3 regions of the Caballeronia sp. GAWG1-5s-s genome follow, and region 1 is predicted to be linked to each of the others. Evidence: predicted binding sites of a transcription regulator. Region 1 holds the regulator's gene; each other region holds the start of a gene.

The links. The regulator LexA, encoded in region 1, represses DNA repair genes until DNA is damaged. The targets are predictions, from matches to a motif close to ACTGTATNNNNATACAGT.
Region 2: the regulator LexA is predicted to act here: its motif matches at 4,267-4,284, upstream of recA (recombinase RecA).
Region 3: the regulator LexA is predicted to act here: its motif matches at 3,263-3,280, upstream of dinB (DNA polymerase IV).

What each region holds. Positions count from the first base shown of each region.
Region 1 is NZ_JALQDC010000004.1:205,181-212,395, reverse strand. Features, by position in the region: gene NCR34_RS06880 (CysB family HTH-type transcriptional regulator) at 1-785, opposite strand, end outside; gene NCR34_RS06875 (sulfate/molybdate ABC transporter ATP-binding protein) at 825-1,895, opposite strand; gene cysW (sulfate ABC transporter permease subunit CysW) at 1,911-2,813, opposite strand; gene cysT (sulfate ABC transporter permease subunit CysT) at 2,810-3,703, opposite strand; gene NCR34_RS06860 (sulfate ABC transporter substrate-binding protein) at 3,833-4,879, opposite strand; gene lexA (transcriptional repressor LexA) at 5,128-5,796, shown strand; gene NCR34_RS06850 (hypothetical protein) at 5,937-6,272, shown strand; gene NCR34_RS06845 (DUF2939 domain-containing protein) at 6,353-6,946, shown strand; gene NCR34_RS06840 (universal stress protein) at 6,970-7,215, opposite strand, start outside.
Region 2 is NZ_JALQDC010000003.1:129,593-136,807, forward strand. Features, by position in the region: gene NCR34_RS03075 (MFS transporter) at 1-1,571, opposite strand, end outside; gene NCR34_RS03080 (sensor histidine kinase) at 1,800-3,395, opposite strand; gene NCR34_RS03085 (response regulator transcription factor) at 3,407-4,123, opposite strand; gene recA (recombinase RecA) at 4,385-5,455, shown strand; gene recX (recombination regulator RecX) at 6,216-6,653, shown strand; gene NCR34_RS03100 (DUF2889 domain-containing protein) at 6,775-7,215, shown strand, end outside.
Region 3 is NZ_JALQDC010000025.1:13,405-20,619, reverse strand. Features, by position in the region: gene NCR34_RS18855 (alkaline phosphatase D family protein) at 1-591, shown strand, start outside; gene NCR34_RS18850 (hypothetical protein) at 769-1,011, shown strand; gene NCR34_RS18845 (MDR family MFS transporter) at 1,041-2,618, opposite strand; gene NCR34_RS18840 (hypothetical protein) at 2,860-3,225, shown strand; gene dinB (DNA polymerase IV) at 3,346-4,542, shown strand; gene NCR34_RS18830 (TauD/TfdA dioxygenase family protein) at 4,652-5,548, shown strand; gene NCR34_RS18825 (ABC transporter substrate-binding protein) at 5,588-6,607, shown strand; gene NCR34_RS18820 (ABC transporter ATP-binding protein) at 6,720-7,215, shown strand, end outside.

The sequences.
Region 1 (7,215 bases):
TGCGTATCGAGCGCGACGAGTTCGGTGTCGCGCTTGGCGTCATAGGCCATCGCCGCGACGATGCCGATGCCCATGCCGAGTTCCACATACGTCTTGATCACGTCCGCGTCGATGGCGGTGAGCACGATGTCGGGCATCGCGCCCGCGCTCGCGAACGCCTGGTCGACGTGTGAACGCCCCGTGAAATCCTGATCGTAGGTGACGATCGGATACTCCGCGATCTGCTCCAGCGTGATGTCTTTACGCCCGACGAGCGGATGGTCCTTCGGCACCACAACTGTGTGATGCCACGAATAGCACGGAAACGTGACGATGTCGGGATAGCGGTCGAGCGCTTCGGTCGAGATGCCGATATCCGCCTCGCCGTTCACGATCATCTGCGCGATCTGTTGCGGACTACCCTGCCGCAGCGCCAGATGCACCTTCGGGAATACTTCGGTGAACTGACGGATCACTTTCGGCAGCGCGTAGCGGGCTTGCGTGTGCGTCGTGGCGACCACGAGATGCCCGTTGTCCTGATCCGCGAACTGGCGCGCCACGCGCCGAAGGTTCTCCGCATCGAGCAGCATACGTTCGATCAGCTGATGCACCTGCTTGCCCGGCTCGGTCAGCCCCGTGAGCCGCTTGCCGCGCCGGATGAAGATATCGACGCCCAGTTCGTCTTCGAGATCCTTGATCTGCTTGGACACGCCCGATTGCGACGTGTACAGCACGTTCGCTACTTCCGTCAGATTCATGTTCTGACGCACGGCCTCGCGCACGAAGCGCAGTTGCTGGAAGTTCATGGTTCGCCTCTCTTGTCTTGCTGCCGTTTTATGGATGTCTCATTGCGCCGGAAAGACGCGCAGCGCGCGCGGCACGGCGCGCACGCCATCGCCGATATCGAGCTTCAGCGCGCGCCACGCTTCCCGATCCAGTTCCGCTTCGAGCACGCCGCCCGCGTCGCCTTCCAGTTCCACACGTACCGAGCCGCCGAGCGTCACCACGCGCCGCACGCCGACCACGATACCGTCGCGATGCGCGAGACCCGCGGCATCGTCGGCGCGGTACAACGCGAGGTCATGCGGCCGCACGTAAGCGAGCGCGCGTCCGCTGAAGTGCGCTTGCGCGGCGATGGCTTGCGCCGCGCCATCCGCGACGAAGCCGCCTGCATCGACATGACCCTGAAGGCGATTCGCCGCGCCGAGAAACTCATACACGAACGATGTCTGCGGATGATCGTACACATCCTGCGGGCTGCCGACCTGCTCCACGCGACCATGATTCATCACGACGATGCGATCCGCCACTTCGAGCGCCTCTTCCTGATCGTGCGTGACGAAGAGCGTGGAGATATGCAGATCGTCGTGCAGGCGGCGCAGCCAGCTTCGCAGTTCCTTGCGCACCTTCGCATCGAGCGCGCCGAACGGCTCGTCGAGCAGCAGCACTTTCGGTTCGACAGCGAGCGCGCGCGCAAGCGCAATGCGTTGCCGCTGCCCGCCCGAGAGCTCGGAAGGAAACCGCTGCGCGAGCCAGTCCAGTTGCACGAGCTTCAGCAATTCGTGCACTTTCTCGCGGATCACGGCTTCAGACGGACGCTCGCGGCGCGGCTTCACGCGCAGACCGAACGCGACGTTTTCGAACACCGTCATGTGCCGGAACAGCGCGTAATGCTGGAAGACGAAGCCCACTTGCCGGTCGCGCGCGCCCACTTGCGCGACGTCTTCGCCGTTGAGCACGACCTGGCCGGCATCGGCAAATTCGAGGCCTGCGATCACGCGCAGCAGCGTGGTCTTGCCGCATCCCGACGGCCCGAGTAGCGCGACGAGTTCGCCTGCGGGGAAGTCGAGCGTGACGTTGTCGAGCGCCGTGAAATCGCCGAAGCGCTTTTGCAGATTGCGAACGATGATGCTCATGATGTGTCCTTTGCCTTAATTCGTGGCGCCTGCATCGGCGAGCGATTGCGACATGCGGCGTTCCGCGACGAGCTTGAGCCCGAGCGTCACGAGCGCAAGCAACGCGAGCAGCGAGGCCACGGCGAACGCGGCCGAAAAGTTGTATTCGTTATAGAGGATCTCGACGTGCAGCGGCATCGTGTCGGTCTGTCCGCGAATGTGGCCCGATACCACCGAAACCGCGCCGAACTCGCCCATCGCGCGTGCATTGCAGAGAATCACGCCATACAGCAGGCCCCACTTCACGTTCGGCAGCGTCACGCGGCGAAAGATCTGCCAGCCCGAAGCGCCCAGCACATGCGCGGCTTCTTCCTCGTCGTTGCCTTGCGCTTGCATCAGCGGAATCAGTTCGCGCGCGACGAACGGGAACGTCACGAAGATGGTCGCGAGCACGATGCCCGGCACCGCGAAGATGATCTGCACGTCGTGCGCCGCGAGCCACGGACCGAACCAGCCTTGCGCGCCGAACATCAGCACGTAGATCAGGCCGGAAATCACGGGCGAAACCGAGAACGGCAAGTCGATGAGCGTGGTCAGCAGCGCCTTGCCGCGGAAGTCGAACTTCGCGATCGCCCACGATGCCGCGAGGCCGAACACGACGTTGAGCGGCACGGCAATCGCCGCCGTCGTCAACGTGAGCTTGATCGCAGACCACGCGTCCGGGTCTTTGAGCGACTCGAAGTAATAGTCGATGCCCTTCGCGAACGCTTGCGCGAACACCGCGACGAGCGGCACCACGAGGAAGAGCGCGAGGAACAGCAGCGCGGTGCCCGTGAGCAGCCAGCGCACCGCGCGCGGTTCGGTGACGGGATCGAGCGTGCGGGCATCGCGCGGCGCAGCGGTGTTCATCGCGATGGCTTTGGTGTCGGGCGTGCTCATGCGTGGCTCCCTTGCGCGGACGCGGCATGCGCGGCGTGCGCAGGGATCGCGCCCGTGCGGCTCGTGCGCCGTTGCAGGAACCATTGCAGCGTGTTGATGAGGAGCAGCATCAGGAACGACACGCACAGCATGACGACGGCGAGCGCCGTAGCGCCCGCATAGTCATACTGTTCGAGCTTCGTGATGATGAGAAGCGACGTGATTTCCGACTTCATCGGCACGTTGCCCGCGATGAAAATCACCGAGCCGTATTCGCCCAGCGCGCGCGCGAACGCCAGCGCGAAGCCCGTCAGCAGCGCCGGGAAAAGCGACGGCAACACGACGCGGCGAAACGTCAGCCAGCGCGTCGCGCCGAGGCACGCGGCGGCTTCTTCCTGCTCGCGCTCGAAGTCTTCGAGCACCGGCTGCACCGTGCGCACGACGAACGGCAAGCCGATGAACGTCAGCGCCACGAGCACGCCGAGCGGCGTGAACGCGACCTTGACGCCGAGCGGCGCGAGATACTGCCCGATCCAGCCGTTGCCCGCATACACGGCCGCGAGCGAGATGCCCGCGACGGAAGTCGGCAGCGCGAACGGCAAATCGACGATGGCATCCACGATGCGCTTCATCGGAAACGTGTAGCGCACGAGCACCCACGCGACCAGAAAGCCGAACACCGCGTTGATGAGCGCCCCGCCGAGCGCCGCGCCGAAGGTCAGCCGATACGACGCCAGCACGCGCGGCGATGTCACCGCGCGGACGAACTGCGCCCAGTCGAGCGTCGCCGTCTTCGCGAACGTGGCGGCGAGCGGTATCAACACCACGAGGCTCAGATACGCGAGCGTGATGCCGAGCGTCAGGCCGAAGCCCGGTAGCGCGCTCGGCTTGCGCAAAGTGAAAGTCGTCATCCTTGCTTTCGTCCTGTTCCAGTGCGCCGGGGAGCGCGTGTCATCGAATGCTTGTGTGACCGGCGGCGTCATGGCGCGCCGCTTCGGTTTGCTTACGTTTTGCGCTTACTGCGGCTGTTATTGCGGTTCTTATTGCGGCTGATAGATGGAATCGAACACGCCGCCATCCGCGAAATGCGTCTTCTGCGCCTTGGTCCAGCCGCCGAACGTGTCGTCGATGGTGTAGAGCTTGATCTTCGGGAACTGCTTCGTGAGGTCGGCCGGCACCTTGTCCGAGCGCGGACGATAGAAGTTGCGCGCGGCGATCTGCTGGCCTTCGTCGCTATACAGATACTTCAGATACGCCTCGGCGAGCTTGCGCGTGCCGTGCTTGTCGACGACCTTGTCGACCACCGCGACCGGCGGCTCGGCCAGAATGCTCACCGAAGGCACCACGATCTCGAACTTGTCCGGACCGAACTCCTTCAGCGACAGAAACGCCTCGTTCTCCCACGCGATCAGCACGTCGCCCTGGCCGCGCTGCACGAAGCTCGTCGTGGCGCCGCGCGCGCCGGAGTCGAGCACGCCCGCGTTCTTGTACAGCTTTGCGACGAAGTCCTTCGCGGTTTGCTCGTTGCCGCCCGGCTTGTGCTGCGCGTAGGCCCACGCGGCGAGATAGTTCCAGCGCGCCCCGCCCGACGTTTTCGGGTTCGGCGTGACGATGGAGACGCCCGGCTTCGTGAGATCGTCCCAGTCCTTGATGTGCTTCGGGTTGCCCTTGCGTACGAGGAACACGATCGTCGACGTGTACGGCGAGGCGTTATCCGGCAGCCGCTTCTGCCAGTCCGCGGCCACGAGTCCCTTGCCCGCGAGCGCATCGATGTCATAGGCGAGCGCGAGTGTGACGACATCCGCCTGCAGGCCGTCGATGACCGCGCGCGCCTGTCCGCCCGACCCGCCATGCGACTGCTTGAACGTGACGGTCTCGCCGGTTTCGGCTTTCCACTTCTTGGCGAATGCCTGATTGAAGTCCTGATAGAGCTCGCGCGTCGGGTCATACGACACATTCAGAAACGACGTCTGCGCGTGGCCTTGCGTGCTCGCCGCGACCATCGCGCCGATGCCCGCCGCCGTCAGCGCCAGCGCGGTCAGCGCTTTGCGTGCCCTGGTCCCCAATCCCGCTTTCGTGCTTTGCATTCCCCGTTCTCCGTCTTATCCAATTGACGGAATCAGTCTATCGGCGGGCCTATATGAACAGAAATAATCGTTTTTCAGTCTTTTATATCGAAAGCTGCTAAAGCGAGTCGCCGGCGGTCCCGCAGGGCCGAACGTCGGAGCGTGTTGCGGTTTCGAGCCGAACTTAAAGTAATGCTTGAAAAGCTCTGAATACTGTATAAAAATACAGTCATCTGTTGATCCATACAGTGCACGAGAGGCCCGAGCCAGTGACCAGAACCTCAAAACTTACCGCGCGTCAGCAGCAGGTCTTCGAACTGCTCCAGCGCGCAATCGAGCGCACCGGCTTTCCGCCGACCCGCGCGGAGATTGCCGCTGAGCTCGGCTTCAGCTCCGCGAACTCTGCGGAAGAGCATCTGCGGGCACTGGCGCGCAAGGGCGTCATCGAACTGGCGGCGGGGTCGTCGCGCGGCATCCGGCTGATTGGCGACGCAGGACGTTCAGAAGACGTGCCGCACCAGTTCACGTTGCCGCATGCGAGCATCATGCAGCTCTCGCTGCCGCTCGTGGGCCGTGTTGCAGCGGGCAGTCCCATCCTCGCGCAGGAGCATATCTCGCAGCATTACGCGTGCGATCCCGCGCTCTTCTCGAGCAAGCCCGACTATCTGCTGAAAGTGCGCGGCTTGTCGATGCGCGACGCCGGCATTCTGGACGGCGACCTGCTCGCCGTTCAGAAGCGCACCGAGGCGAAGGACGGACAAATCGTCGTTGCGCGGCTCGGCGACGACGTCACGGTCAAGCGTTGGAAGCGACGTCCCGACGGCGTCGAGCTCATCGCGGAGAACCCGGACTACGAGAACATTTTCGTGCGGTCCGGCAGCGGAGACTTCGCGCTGGAAGGCATTGCAGTGGGCCTGATCCGCTCGGGCGAGTTCTAGTCAGCGGCGGCAGCGCGCGTTCATGCGTCGCTGAGCGCCTCTTCACGCCACGCAAGACGCGGCGCGTTTCGAGTACATCAAGCACGGACGGCAGCCGCTCGCGGCATGCCGCGGTGCGTCCTATCGTCTGGAGAGTCATGATGGAACGTTTTGCCCGTTTGCTGCCCTTTCGCCAGTTCGGCCGTCTGCGTCATCTGCGTGCGTTGATTCCTTGCGGCACCGCGGCGCCTTCGCGGGCCGAAGCTGCGCCGGATCTCTTCTATTCCATGCCCGCACTGCCGTCTCGCCAGCCTGCGTTCGCGCGCGTGTCGCTCACGCAGACGGTTCACGCGGAGCCGCCGCGGAGCACGCCCGTGCGCGTGTACCGGAGCGAGTCGCGGTTGATCCTCGTCGGCAAGATCGGCGAAGTGTCGCGCATGATCGACCGCTGCATCGACGAAGAGCGCGCCGGTCTCACGGGCGGCACGGTGGCGTGAACTGGCGGCGAGTTGGGGAATTAGTCGTGCGTCGGCGCGGTCAATCCTGCATTGACCTCCGCTGAAGGCTTGGCCGTCGCATGTCCCGCACCGCTCGTTTCATTGTCGCCACGCTCGCCGCCGTATTGCTCGTCGCGGCGCTGGGCTTCGTCTATGCGTCGCCGTATATCGTGCTGGACCGCGTCAAGCGCGCGGCCGACGCGCGAGACGCCCAAACGGTCAACCAATACGTCGATTTCCCCGCGTTGCGCGCGAGCTTGAAGGATCAGATCGCCGCGCTGCTCACGCGGCGCATCGATGTGCAGAAGAGCGGCAACCCGCTCGCGATCATCGGCGCGATGATCGGCGCGGCGCTGGTCGGCCCGCTCGTGGATTCATACGCGACGCCGGACGGAGTCGCCGCGATCCTGAACGGCATACCGCCGCGCGGCAATCCCGGCGAACGTCCGCCCGCGGCCGGCCAGGCCGATGCAAATGCGTCGGCGCCGGCGAGCGTGTCCGTGAGCGCATCGAATCCGGCTCCGCAACCGCCGCAGACGACGGCCGGCTATCGCAGCATCAACACGTTCGTCGTGACGTACCAGCACGGCGCAGGCGACGCCCGCTATTCCGCCATATTTCACCGCAGCGGGCTGGTGTCATGGAAGCTCGTCGCCGTCAATCTCAACGGCTGACGTGCGCCGCCAGCCATCCACGCTCAGGCGCCCGCTTCGGCCTTCGCAGGCTTCGCGGCATACGCAGCGGCATCTTCCGCTTCCGCCGATTCGCCTGCCTGACAGACGGCAACCAGAATGCTGCACGACACGCGATCCAGCAAAGGCGTGTTGCCCGCGCCCATCCACCAACGAGCGAGCCCGCTCCGGCAGCGGTGCCCCACGACGACGAGATCGACCTTGAGGCTGTCGGCCAGCGCGGCGATTTCGTCGATCGGATGGCCGAACGC
Region 2 (7,215 bases), on a different contig from region 1:
TACCACAAGCCCGAGTAGATGTCGCCGCGCGCCGCCACGATCGCGAAAGCCGTCGCAGGCAGGAAGCCGCCGAACCAGCCATTGCCGATGTGATACGGCAGCGACATCGACGTATAGCGAATCCGCGCCGGGAACATCTCGACGAGCATCGCGGCGATCGGGCCGTACACCATCGTCACGAAGATCACGAGGATGGTCAGAATCACAATCGCCATCGGCCAGTTGATGAGCGCCGGATCGGCCTTCGCCGGGTAGCCCGCGCTCTTGAGCGTGCCGGCGAGCGTCTTGTCGAACGCCGCGCCTTGCGCCTTGGCGTCGGCGGCCTTGCCGTCGTAGGTGTTCACGACCGTTTCGCCGACCTTGATCTGCGCCAGCGTGCCGGCGGGCGCGGCCACGTTCTGATAGTTGAGGCCGGCCTTCGACAACGCGCTTTTCGCGATATCGCACGACGACGTGAACTTCGACGTCCCCACCGGATTGAACTGGAACGAGCACTCGTCCGGATTGGCGATTACCGTGATCGGCGACTTCTGCGTCGCGGCTTCGAGCGTCGGGTTCGTGTAGTGCGCCAGCGCCTTGAAGAGCGGGAAGAAGGTCAGCGCCGCGATCAGGCAGCCCGCCATGATGATCGGCTTGCGCCCGATGCGATCCGACAGCGATCCGAAGAACACGAAGAACGGCGTGCCGATGAGCAGCGCGACCGCCACCATGATGTTCGCGCTCGTGCCGTCCACCTTCAGCGTCTGCGTGAGGAAGAAGAGCGAGTAGAACTGGCCCGTGTACCACACCACCGCCTGGCCCGCCGTCAGACCGAACAGCGCGAGCAGCACGATCTTCAGGTTCTTCCATTCGCCGAACGCTTCCGTGAGCGGCGCCTTCGACGTCTTGCCTTCGGACTTGATGCGCTCGAACACCGGCGATTCGTGCAGTTTCATGCGAATCCAGACCGACACCGCGAGCAGCAGGATCGACACGAGGAAGGGCACGCGCCACGCCCACGCGCCGAACTGCTCTTCGCCGGTCGCCGTGCGTACGGCCAGAATCACGATCAGGGAGATGAAGAGGCCGAGCGTCGCGGTCGTCTGAATCCACGCGGTCCACGCGCCGCGCTTGTTGGCGGGCGCGTGTTCGGCCACGTACGTCGCGGCGCCGCCATACTCGCCGCCGAGCGCGAGCCCTTGCAACAGGCGCATCGCGATGAAGATGATCGGCGCGGCGATGCCGATGGTCGCATAGCCGGGCAAAAAGCCGATCAGAAACGTGGAAAGACCCATGATGACGATCGTCACCAGAAACGTGTACTTGCGGCCGACCATGTCGCCGAGCCGCCCGAACACGATCGCGCCGAACGGACGCACGGCGAAGCCCGCCGCGAAGCCCAGCAAGGTGAAGATGAAGCCGGCCGTCGGGTTGACGCCCGAAAAGAACGTCTTGCTGATGTAGATCGCAAGCGAGCCCGCGAGATAAAAGTCGTACCACTCGAACACGGTGCCGAGCGACGAGGCGAAGATGACCTTCCGCTCCTCGTTCGTCATCGGCGCGTGCGAAATGCGCCCTTCGACCGTTGCCATGAATCGTCTCCTTAGGTTTTCCGTCTGATTCCCGATTCCATCGGGCCGCACGCGCGGCGCCGGTGCAAGGATTATTGGAACGAAAACTTACGGCGTTCTGACTCGGGCTATTTGGGTTCTTGGCGTGGGCGGACCGTTGAAATTCTGCTACTGGTCGATAAAGCGCTGAGATCGGCAGGCAAACCGCGCGTATCGCGCTGATTCATCGGCATGTGTCAGGATGCGCGCTCAGGGTTTGTCCCGGGCAGGATAAACCCGCTGCAAGCTGACGCGAACCAGCGTTCCGGCGAGCCGCGGCGCTTCCTGATAGACGTGATCCTCGATGGCGAGCGTGCCGCCGTGAATCGTCGCGATCTCCTTGACGATGGCAAGGCCGAGGCCGCTTCCATCGCCTTCGCGGCCGAGAATGCGATAGAACCGCTCCACCACGCGCTCGCGTTCGGCCGGCGGAATGCCGAGGCCGGTGTCTTCCACTTCCAGATGCACGAGATCGAGATTCGTGTCGTCGGCCCGCACGCGCACGGTGATGCGCCCGCCGGTCGGCGTGTAGCGGATCGCGTTGTCGATCAGATTGGAGAGCATCTCGCGCAACATCACCGCGTTGCCTTCCACTTCGACCGGATACGGCGGCTCCTCGTAGCCGATGTCCATGCGCTTGGCGAGCGCCGCCTGCACCCAGTCGCGCACGGCGAGGCGCGCGAGATCCGTCAACTCGACGTGCGAGAAGATCTGCCCGTTCGCGCGATTTTCCGCGCGGGCCAGCGCGAGCAGTTGCGTAACGAGCCGCGCGGCGTGTTCCGAACTGGTCGCAATCTGTTCGAGCGAACGCTGCACTTCGTTCGACACGTCCTGCCGCAGCGCGAGTTCCGCCTGCATGCGCAGGCCGGCGAGCGGCGTTTTCATTTGATGCGCGGCATCGGCGATAAAGCGCTTCTGGAACTCCATGTTCTGTTCGAGTCGCGTCAGCAGATCGTTGAACGACGCGACGAGCGGCGCGATCTCGGGCGGCGCGCGGCCGGCTTCGAGCGGCGAGAGATCGTCGGGGCGGCGAGCGCGGATATTCGATTGCAGCGCATGCAGCGGCGCGAGCCCGCGCGACAGCCCGAACCAGACGAGCACGATGGCGAGCGGCAAGATCACGAACTGAGGCAGGATCACGCCCTTGATGATGTCGTTGGCGAGCTGGCTTCGCTTGTCGAGCGTTTCGGCCACTTGCACGAGCACCGGCTGCGCGTTCTGGGCGTCGAGTGCGGGGAGGTCCACGGTCGTGTAGGCGACGCGAATATCGTTGCCGCGCAGCACGTCGTCTCGAAACTCCACGACGCCCGGCTGCGGCCGGTCGTCTTCGTGCGGCAAGGGCATGTCGCGGTCGCCGCCGACCAGCTCGCCGCGCGTGCCGAGCACCTGAAAGAACACGCTGTCGACGTTGTCGGCGCGCAGAAAATCACGCGTCGCGTCGGGCAGGCGCAGTTCCGCGACGCCGTTGACCGGCTGGATCTGACGCGCGATGACATAGGCATCCGCTTCGAGCGCGCGGTCGAACGGTCCGTTCGCGATGGACTTCGCGACCAGATAGGTCACCGCGATGCTCATCGGCCAGAGCAGCAGAAGCGGCGCGAGCATCCAGTCGAGAATCTCGCCGAAGAGCGAGCGCGGATGCGTCTCGCTGTCCGGTTCCAGCTCGTCCTGCGGGGCGAAGGGATTGGCGTAGCGCGCGTCGCGCAGCGCGTCGGAATCGGCCGTGGCTGCGTTGGCTGCGGTCGCGGACGAGGGCGGCGTGCGCGCCGGCTCGTCTGCGCGTTCGCTGGAAACGGGCGAGGCCATGCGTTGCCGGCTCAGTGATGACCCGGCAACGGCGCGCTCGCGCCCGGCCCGGTTACGCCGCTCGACGCTTTTTCGAGCGTGTAGCCGAGCCCGCGCACGGTGATGATGCGCGCGCCGCTCGGCTCGATCTTCTTGCGCAGCCGGTGGACGTAAACCTCGATCGCGTTGTTGCTGACTTCTTCGCCCCATTCGCACAAGTGATTGACGAGCTGTTCCTTCGACACGAGGCGCCCGGTCCGCTGCAGCAGCACTTCGAGCACGCCCAGCTCGCGCGCCGACAAGTCGATTACCTGATCGCCGATATGCGCGATGCGTCCCACCTGATCGAACGACAGCGAACCATGCTTGACGACCGTCGGCCCGCCGCCCGCGCCGCGCCGCGTGAGCGCGCGCACCCGCGCTTCGAGCTCGTTGAGCGCGAAGGGCTTGGCCATATAGTCGTCGGCGCCGAGATCGAGGCCCTTCACGCGCTCGTCGACGCTGTCGGCGGCGGTCAGGATCAGCACGGGCATCTGCGAATTGCGCGCGCGCAGCCGGCGCAACACTTCGAGGCCGGGCATGAGCGGCAGCCCGAGATCGAGAATCAGCAGGTCGAACGGTTGAAGCGTCAGCGCGGTGTCCGCCTCGACGCCATGCTTCACATGGTCGACGGCGTATCCCGATTGGCGGAGTGATCGGACGAGGCCGTCCGCGAGTATGCTGTCGTCTTCGGCAATGAGGATTCGCATCGTCTGTGCGCCTGATGCGCGGTAGCGCATTGCCGGCACCGCATTTCGCCCGGCGCGGCGGTCTCCAGGGTGTTGTGCGGTTTTTGCGCGGTTCGGGCGACGTGGAAAAACGCCACGTCGCCGCAATCGGGCTTGCAAAAACTACTGTTTTTTTATACAGTGTCTGCATCTGTGCGAAAAGCGGGCGAAAGTATGCGGAATCCGCATCACAGCCCGTAAGCACAAGCCTCAGACGCCGTTCATCATAGCAAAGGACGATTCATGGAAGAAAGCAAGAAAGGCCCGGCTGGCATGACTGCGGAAAAAAGCAAGGCCCTCGCTGCCGCGCTCTCGCAGATCGAGAAGCAATTCGGCAAAGGGTCGATCATGCGGCTCGGCGCGGGCGAGGCGGTCGAAGACATTCAGGTGGTGTCCACCGGCTCGCTCGGACTGGATATCGCGCTCGGCGTGGGCGGACTGCCGCGCGGCCGCGTCGTCGAGATCTACGGTCCGGAATCGTCGGGCAAGACCACGCTCACGCTGCAGGTGATCGCCGAAATGCAGAAGATCGGCGGCACGGCGGCATTCATCGACGCGGAACACGCGCTCGACGTGCAATACGCGCAGAAGCTCGGCGTGAACGTGCAGGAACTGCTTATCTCGCAGCCGGACACGGGCGAACAGGCGCTGGAAATCGCGGACGCGCTGGTGCGCTCGGGTTCCATCGACATGATCGTGATCGACTCCGTCGCGGCGCTCGTGCCGAAGGCGGAAATCGAAGGCGAAATGGGCGACTCGCTGCCGGGTCTGCAAGCTCGCCTGATGTCGCAGGCGCTGCGCAAGCTCACCGGTACCATCAAGCGCACGAACTGCCTCGTGATCTTCATCAACCAGATCCGCATGAAGATCGGCGTGATGTTCGGCAACCCGGAAACCACCACGGGCGGTAACGCGCTGAAGTTCTATTCGTCGGTGCGTCTGGACATTCGCCGTATCGGGTCCATCAAGAAGAACGACGAAGTCATCGGCAACGAAACGCGCGTGAAGGTGGTGAAGAACAAGGTGTCGCCGCCGTTCCGCGAAGCCATCTTCGACATTCTGTATGGCGAGGGCATTTCGCGTCAGGGCGAAATCATCGATCTGGGCGTGCAGGCCAAGCTCGTCGACAAGGCGGGCGCGTGGTACAGCTATAACGGCGATCGCATCGGTCAGGGCAAGGACAACGCGCGGGAATTCCTGCGCGAGAACCCGGACATTGCACGCGAGATCGAGAACAAGATACGCGAATCGCTGGGTGTGGCCGCGCTGGCAGATGGCGTCGCCGCGGGCGCAGCAGTCGCGGACGACGAATAAGCGTCGCGCCGCACCGTCGATGTTCAAGCGCCGGTTCGGATCGAAGGCTGGCAGCGCCGATGTTCGGCGGGGCCGTGCGGGCCGGTCTGACGGCGCGGGCGAATCGGGCGACGATGCTGCGTTCGAGTCTTCTGCGCGCGGCGTCGGTGAGTCGGCCGATCACGCCAATGGCATCGACCGTTACGAGCGCAGTAGCGAGCGGCGCGCCGTAGCGACGAAATCACGCTGGTCCACTCGAAGCACTACATCACGCGCCGACGCGAAGCCATTCGCGCCGGCGCGCGGTGTATCTGGAGCGGCGCGAGGGCTCGTAAAGGAACCCGAGCGGGCACCGGCAACGGAAACATTCGCGACGGTCCAGTCGCCGCGCTCGGCTGCCAAGTCGCCAAAGACCGCAAACCCGACGCTCGATGCGAATCCGGGCGCGCCAGCACGCGCCGCACGTGAGCCATTCGCGGCGCAAGACCCCGACCGCGCCGCGCGTCTCGCGCAGGCGCGCTCGCTTCTCGCTCAGGCCACGACGCAACCCGTCCAGAAGCTCGACGCGCCGCCCAAGCCGCCGAAAGAGGCCCGCTTACCGGACGACAGCGCCGATCCCTTCTCCAATCCCTTCGAAGACGCCGATCCGTTCGAGCCATTCGAGCAGTGCGCGCCCGAACCACCATCAGACCCGGCGTACAGCCGCTCGACCGAACGAGCGCGCAAGGCACCGGACGCGAACAACCCAAGACGGCCTCAACGCTCGCTGAAAGGCCGCGCATTGGCCTACCTTTCGCGCCGCGAATACAGCCGTGCGGAGCTGTCGCGCAAACTGCGTCCGTACGTGCAGGAAGCCGACTCGCTCGAAAACACGCTCGACAGCCTGGAGCGCGACGGCTGGCTGTCCAACGAACGTTTCGTGGAGAGCGTCGTTCATCGTCGGGCGCCGCGCATGGGCGGCAGCCGGATCATCAACGAATTGAAGCGGCACGCGGTGGGCGAGGCGTTGATCGGCGAGACGGCGGACAAGCTCGCGCAAACCGAAACCGCGCGCGCTCAGGCCGTATGGGAGAAGAAGTACGGCGTCGTGCCCGAGACGCCCGCCGAGCGTGGAAAACAGGCTCGCTTTCTCGCGGCGCGCGGTTTTTCGGCCAGCACCATCGGAAAAATACTGAAAGGCGGCGACGAAGACTGGATCGACGAGCCAAGCGACGATTGACGCACCCTGCACGCCACGCCACGCGCCGTGCGCCGGCATCCGCCAATCATCAGGCGCATGCACGGCCCGAAATACTTGCTATGCTAAAATTCAACGGTTTCCCCGTTCCGGCTTTGGTCCCATGCCTCTTTCTCCGCCCGTTTCCCGACAGTTGCGCCATCGTCGCGCGATTCGGCTGGAAGCGTTCGAGCGGGACGACGGCCTGTGGGACATCGAAGCCTGTCTAACCGATGACAAGCCCCGCGACTTTCCGCTCGCGGCGGGCGTCCGGCCGCAAGGCCTGCCGATCCATGAACTCTGGCTGCGCATCACCATCGACCGCAAGCTCACCATCGTCAACGCCGAGGCGTCTTCCGAATGGGCGCCTTATGCGGCGTTGTGCGCCGAGTCGAATTCCGCGTATCGCGCGCTCATCGGACTCAATCTGCTCCAGAACTTTCGTCGCGAAGCCGGCGCGCGCCTGCGCGGAACGGCGGGCTGCACGCATCTCACCGAGCTGTGCGCCGTGTTGCCGACCGCCGCTATCCAGGCGTTCTCCGGCGAAGTGTGGTCCATCGAGAGC
Region 3 (7,215 bases), on a different contig from region 1:
ATATGGAAGGTCTGGGGCAACGAAGTGATGATGAATCGCCTGTGGCTCGATCTGCGTTCGATCGCGCCTGCGCCCGACAACCTCGTGTTCGTGATGGACTGCGACGCATGGGACGGGTATCCATCGCACAAGGCCGATCTCACATCGTTCGTGAAGGCACAAGGGATTACGAATCTCATCGCCATCACGGGCGATCTTCATGCTTTCCAGGCCGGCATCGTGCGCGATGTGCCCGATCCGGCGACAGGCACGCCTGTGCTCGTCGATCTCATGGCGGCGGGCGTCAGCAGCCGCCCGTTCTTTCAGGATGCGACGAACTATGTAGCCGGCATGCCGTTGGCATCGCTCATCACTTCATCGTCGGCACTGGATGCGTTCATCAGGCAGAACAATCCGGACATGCTGTATGCGGACCACGATGCGATCGGCTATGCATCGGCGACAGTCACGCCCACGCAGTTCGTCGCGATCTACAACAAGGTGAAGGGGCTGAACGCGGACGGCACCGCGCCGCAGAACCCTTTGCAAAAGCGCACGCGTTTGACGATCAATGCGGGCGCCGTGGCGATCGCGGTGGAAGACAACGTCTGATTGATGTGCGCGAAGCGCTTCATTCAGGGCGCTTCCGCCATTCGTATCCGCGCTTCTGGGGGGATTTCATGGTCGAGTCACGCACGTAGACTGCGTGCACATTTCGGAAGGTCGCATGCTGGCAGGGCAGTGCATTGGCCGATGAAGTGGACATCTGAAACCCTCAGGAGTACAACCATGATCAGCAAAGTCACCGGCATTGTTCTCGTCGCGGCCTCGCTTGCCGCGCCTTACGCGCTCGCAAGCGGCTATGGTCCTGCGCCGCACTATAAGCCCGATACCGGCGCGCCCACGTCGCAACAAGGCATGAACACGCAGACCATCGCGGCGGACGAATCGGCCGCGCCGGGCAGCCAGAGCGGAGATGCGAGCGTGTCGAAAGACAAGCAGGACAGCCCGCTCATTCAGGCGCAAGATTGAGACTGGGTGTGCTAAGCATCGACGCCGGATCAGGCGTCGATGCCGACGCGTTCCGGCGCGTCGTTGGCGCTGACCGTCCCCACCGCAGGCCGAGCCCGACCGATGTCTACCGCGGGCATGAACAGCATCGAAATTACCGCGCCCAGCGCGATCACGAACATCGACGTGAAGGTCAGATGCAGCGCATGGTGCAACGCGAAGCGAATCTCCGCGTTGCTCGCGAAGTTGCCCGGCACGGCCGATAACAGGCGCTTCAATTGATCGGCGCTGACCGCCGGCACGCCGCTCGCATGAGCCAGCCCATAGTTCTGCACGGCGCCGAACACGGCCGCGCCGAGCGTGTTCCCGAGATTGCGGGCAAAGAGGTTCGATGCAGTGGCACTCCCGCGCTCGGACAGCTTGACGATCTCCTGAATCAGGATGAGGCACGATACGCTCAGTATGCCCATGCCGAAGCCCATCACCGCGGAGCCGACGCCGGCCCACACGGGACTCGACTGCGGCGTGAGAAGCACGAACGGAATCGCGCCGAGCGGAATGAAGACGGTTCCGCCGATCAACAAGCGGCGCAGCCCGATGCGGCTGAAGGTGCGTGAAGTGAAGGTGGCGCCGCTGGGCCAGCCGATCATCATCATCGTGAGCGTGAGGCCCGCTTCGACCGGCGAGCGATGCATGACGCCTTGCACGTACATCGGCAGAAAGGTGGTCAAGCCCATCAACGCCATGCCCGCGAGCAGCGTCGCGGCGTTGCCCGCCGCGATCGGGCGATGCGCCCATAAGCCGAACGAGATCATCGGATCGGCGGCGCGCTTTTCCTGCATGACGAAGAGCACGCTCGCCACGATGCAGATCGCGACTTCCACGCCGACGCGCGCACTGCTTGCGGTGCTGGCATCGGTGAGCGCCATCATCAGCGAAGCGACGGCGGCCGTGAACAGCAACGCGCCTGCAAGGTCGATTGCCGGACGTTCGTGGCGCTTCTCCTCATGCAGGAAGAGCACGAAAAGCAGCGCGGCGAGCGCGCCGATCGGCAGGTTGATCCAGAAGATCCAGCTCCACGAAAGATGCCGGATGAGCAAGCCGCCGACCATCGGCCCCAGCACGGCGGACACGGCCCATACGCTTGCGAGGTAGCCTTGCACCTTACCGCGCTCCCGTGCCGGATAGAGATCGCCGACCACCGTCAGCGCAACCGGCAGAATGGCGCCCGCGCCGACGCCCTGTATCAGGCGGAAGACGATCATGGCGGGCATCGACCACGCGAAGCCCGCGAGTATCGAGCCGACGAGAAAGATGGCGATGCCGGCGAGTATCGCGGGCTTGCGGCCGTAAAGATCCGCGAGCTTGCCGAATACGACGGTAAGCGCGGTCTGCGTCAGCAGGAACGACGAGAACACCCAGCTATACAGATTGAGGCCGCCGAGCTGCGTGGCGATCTGCGGCATGGCGGTCGAAACGATGGTGGCTTCGATCGCCACCATGGCCATCGAGGCCATCACTGCGGCAATGACGAGGGGACGGACGGTCTGCTTGTGTTGGGGCATGCGGTCGGGATCTGATGAAAGAGGACGCGATCCGCGGCGGGCACGCGCGGCTCGACTCGTCATGGTATCCCGGTGCGCCACGCACTGCTTGCGCGGTCTAAGTTACCGCCTTTGACATGCTCCTTCGTCGGGAGGCAGGGAATTCTTAGCCACGATTCATGCGTTCGTCAGCACACGATGCCTTTCTTGCAAGGCACTGCCGCGGCGCACCATCCCGTGCTATCTTGTTTCATACGGAATTCATACGGAACGCAGCGTATTCGCTGACGTACCTCTCGTCGAAACGTCCTTCGTGAGCGCCGCCATGAACGATGTGCCTCGTACCCTGAGTGCCCGGGACCGCGTCGAATTGCTGTGCTGGCTGACATGCGGCAGTCTGGGCGCGTTCTATCTGAACGGAGACTGGCCGGCGGCGGCTTTCCATGTGCAGGCCGCGCACAAGTGGCTCGACAGGCATGAACGGCTCGCGGACTGGCTGACGGTCGCGAAGCTCGCCGCCATCGCGCGCGATCTGGCCGCGCGTCATTGCGCGATACTCGAGGCCGACTGGGCGCGCGATGCCGTCGAGGAGATTCTCGACAGCGAAGACCTCAACTATCAGTCGGATGTGGTCCGGCAGGTCTTCGACGACTGCCGCCGCGCACTCGCGGAAAAGCGCGCGGCAGAGTAGCCGCTGAAGCGTCACTGAAAGGCCGCTGGCGAAAATCACTGTATGGATGTACAGTAAGCCATTTTCGACTTCGGCCCTAAGCGCTCTTGCTCTTGCTTTTGCGCTCGCCTTTCGCCGTCGATGGACGCCTCACTGCCTTCCTCGTTCGCCTCGCAGACGCTGCCGCGCCGTATCGCGCACCTCGACATGGATGCGTTTTTCGCCTCGGTCGAGCTGCTGCGCTATCCGGAACTGCGCGGCGAGCCGGTGGTGGTCGGTGGCGGCCGAAATGCCGCGCCCGAGACGCTGGCGGACGGCACGCGCCGTTTCAAGCGATTGCGCGACTACGCGGGCCGCGGCGTCGTGACGACCTCCACGTACGAAGCGCGCAAGTTTGGCGTGTTCTCCGCAATGGGCATGATGAAAGCGGCGCAGCTCGCGCCCGACGCCATTCTTCTTCCGACAGATTTCGAGTCTTATCGGCATTACTCGCGCCTCTTCAAAGCGGCGATAGCCGGATTCACCACGCAGATCGAGAACCGCGGCATCGACGAGATCTATATCGACGTCACCGACATGCCCGGCGATTCCGCGGACATTGGTCAGCGCATGAAAGACGCGGTGCGCGAAGCGACCGGCCTCACGTGTTCTATCTGCATCGCGCCGAACAAGCTGCTCGCGAAGATCGGCTCGGAACTGGACAAGCCCGACGGTCTCACCATTCTTACGATGAACGACCTGCCCACGCGCATCTGGCCGCTGGCCGCGCGCAAGGTGAACGGCATCGGGCCCAAGGCGAATGACAAGCTCGCGGCGCTCGGCATCGTGACCGTGGGCGATATCGCGGCCGCCGACCTGGGCCTTCTGCAATCGCACTTCGGTCCGACTTATGCGGCGTGGCTCGCGCGCATCGCGCAAGGGCAGGACGAGCGGCCTGTCGTCGTCAGTTCCACGCCCAAGTCCATGAGCCGCGAGACCACGTTCGAGCGCGACCTGCATCCTAAACACGACCGCGCCACGCTCTCGGCGGAATTCACGGGCCTGTGCAAGCGCGTGGCGGACGATCTCGCGCGCAAAGGTTACGTGGGGCGCACCGTCGGCATCAAGCTGCGTTTCGACGACTTTCGCACCGTCACGCGCGACTTGACGATTCCGGTCGCCACGGCCGATGCATCCGAGATTCGTCGCGCAGCGACCGAGTGCCTCAAACGAATCGTGCTCGACAAAAGACTGCGACTGCTCGGCGTGCGCGTGAGCGCGCTGGAGTCCGCTGACGAAGCCGGCGTTTCGGTTGCGCCGGTACAGGTCGAATTGCCTTTCGATGCTATCGAAGACTGACCTCTCCCGGTCTTAGCATCGCGCCAGATAATCAAATCGCGCATCGTTCGTTGCCGCGCGCGCGTGCCGGGCGTAGATTATTCGTCTGTCCGCCGCTTTTCATTACACCGTGACCATTCTTTCGCCGACTCACGACGCTGCCGAGGCCGTCGAGCAACATATCGTCATTCGTCCCTTCGACGGCCCGCTGGGCGCAGAGGTCATCGGGCTCGATCTGTCGCAGCCCTTGTCCACTGAGGATTTCGCGCGCATTCATCGCGCTCACCTCGACTATCACGTGCTCGTGTTCCGCGAACAGCGCATCACACCCGCGCAGCAGGTCGCCTTCAGCAAGCGGTTCGGGCCATTGCAGATTCACGTATTGCACCAGTTCGGACTGGCCGGCTATCCCGAAGTGCTCGTGGTGTCGAACATCATCGAGAACGGCAAACCTATTGGACTCGGCGACGCCGGCCACTTCTGGCATTCGGATCTCTCATACAAAGAGAAGCCGAGCCTCGGCTCGATGCTTCATGCGCAAGAGCTCCCATCGACAGGCGGCGACACGCTGTTCGCGAATCAGCATCTCGCGTGGGAGACGTTGCCCGCGCATCTGAAGAACGCGGTCGAGGGGCGTTTCGCGGAGCACACGTATCTCGCGAAATATGCGGAGCTGCAAAAGCGCAGTCCGTGGCGTCCGAATCTCACACCGGAGCAGATCGCGCAGGTGAAGCCTGTCGTGCATCCCATCGTGCGCACGCATCCGGAGACGGGTCGTCAGGCGCTCTTCGTGAGCGAGCACTTCACCACGCGCATCGTCGATATGCCGGAAGATGAAAGCCGCGCATTGCTCGACGAAATCTTCGCGCACAGCGTGCGGCCCGAATTCGTCTATCGGCATGTTTGGCGCGACCATGACATGGTGTTCTGGGACAACCGCTCGGTCATGCACTTGGCCGCGGGCACGCCGGACGATCAGCGTCGCAAGCTGTATCGCACCACCATCGAAGGCGATGCGCCTTTCTGAGCCGAAACACAAATAGTCCTATAAACACGGGGTTTTTCGATGCATTCTCGAAAAGGGAAGGGCGCGCTGCGCGCGTTCGTCTGCGCGTTGGCGCTTTCGCTCGGCGGCACTTGCAACGCCTTCGCGGAAGGCACCCTGCGCATTGCGGAGCAATATGGCGTGGTCTATCTGCTCCTGAACGTGGCGCGCGACCAGAAGTTCATCGAGCAGGAAGGCAAGAAGCAGGGCATCGATATCAAGGTGGATTGGGCGAAGCTCTCCGGCGGCGCGAGCATCAACGACGCGCTGCTGTCCGGTTCCGTGGATATCGCGGCGGCAGGCGTCGGTCCGCTCTTGACCATCTGGGACCGCACGCACGGGCGCCAGAACGTGAAGGGCGTCGCTTCGCTCGGCAATCTGCCTTATTACCTCGTATCGAATGATCCGCGCGTGAAGACCATCGCCGACTTCACGGACAAAGACCGTATTGCGTTGCCCGCCGTGGGCGTGTCGGTGCAGTCGCGCATTCTGCAATATGCCGCCGCGAAGCAGTGGGGCGACAAAGAGTTCGATCGCCTCGACAAGCTGACGCAAGCGGTGCCGCATCCGGATGCAGCCGCCGCGATCATCGCGGGCGGCACGGAAATAAACGCGCACTTCGGCAATCCGCCGTTTCAGCAGCAGGAGTTGGCGGGCAATCCGAAGGCGCACATCGTTCTCAGCTCCTACGACGTGCTCGGCGGACCCAGTTCCGCAACGGTTCTTTATGCGACCGAGAAATTCCGCAACGCGAATCCGAAGACGTATCGCGCGTTCGTCGATGGTTTAGCCGATGCCGCGCGCTTCGTGACGCAGCGTCCGAACGAAGCAGCGGACATCTATCTGCGCGTGAATCAGGCCAAGATCGACCGCGCCTTGCTCGTCAAGATCATTACGGACCCTTCGGTGCAGTTCAAGATCGCGCCACAGAACACCTTCGCGCTCGCGCAATTCATGCATCGCGTGGGCGTCATCAAGAACGAACCGAAGTCGTGGCAAGACTATTTCTTCAGCGATCCCGCCACGCGCGACGGAAGTTAAGGGATCCGAGCAGGCGCCTTATCCGCGATCGTGCATTGAATATGCGCATTCATTGGTTAGGCTCTGAAACGCGCGCCGGTATCTTGATGGTTTGCGTTTTTGCACTGCGATCATGGCTGCCAATCCTCATGTGCTGTATCCGGTCGAAAGCAACAAGGCCGTTCTATCGACCACCAAGCTGTTGAGCGCGCGTAATGTCTCGCTGGAATACCGCACGCCGGAGCGTCTCGTGCGGGCGACGCATGACGTGAGCTTCGATGTCTATGGCGCCGACCGCTTCGTGCTGCTGGGACCGTCGGGGTGCGGCAAGTCCACCTTGCTGAAGGCAGTGGCGGGATTCATTCAGCCGGTGGCGGGCAGCATCGAGATCGACGGCGAGCGCGTGCGCGGGCCGGGCGTGGACCGCATTGTCGTGTTTCAGGAGTTCGACCAGCTTCCGCCCTGGAAGACGGTTTTGCAGAACGTGGCTTTTCCGTTGCGTGTCGCGCGCAAGCTGGGCCGCGCGGAAGCGCGTGAACGAGCGCTTCACTATCTCGACAAGGTCGGCCTTGCGCATGTGGCCGATGCTTATCCGCATACGCTGTCCGGCGGAATGAAGCAGCGCGTCG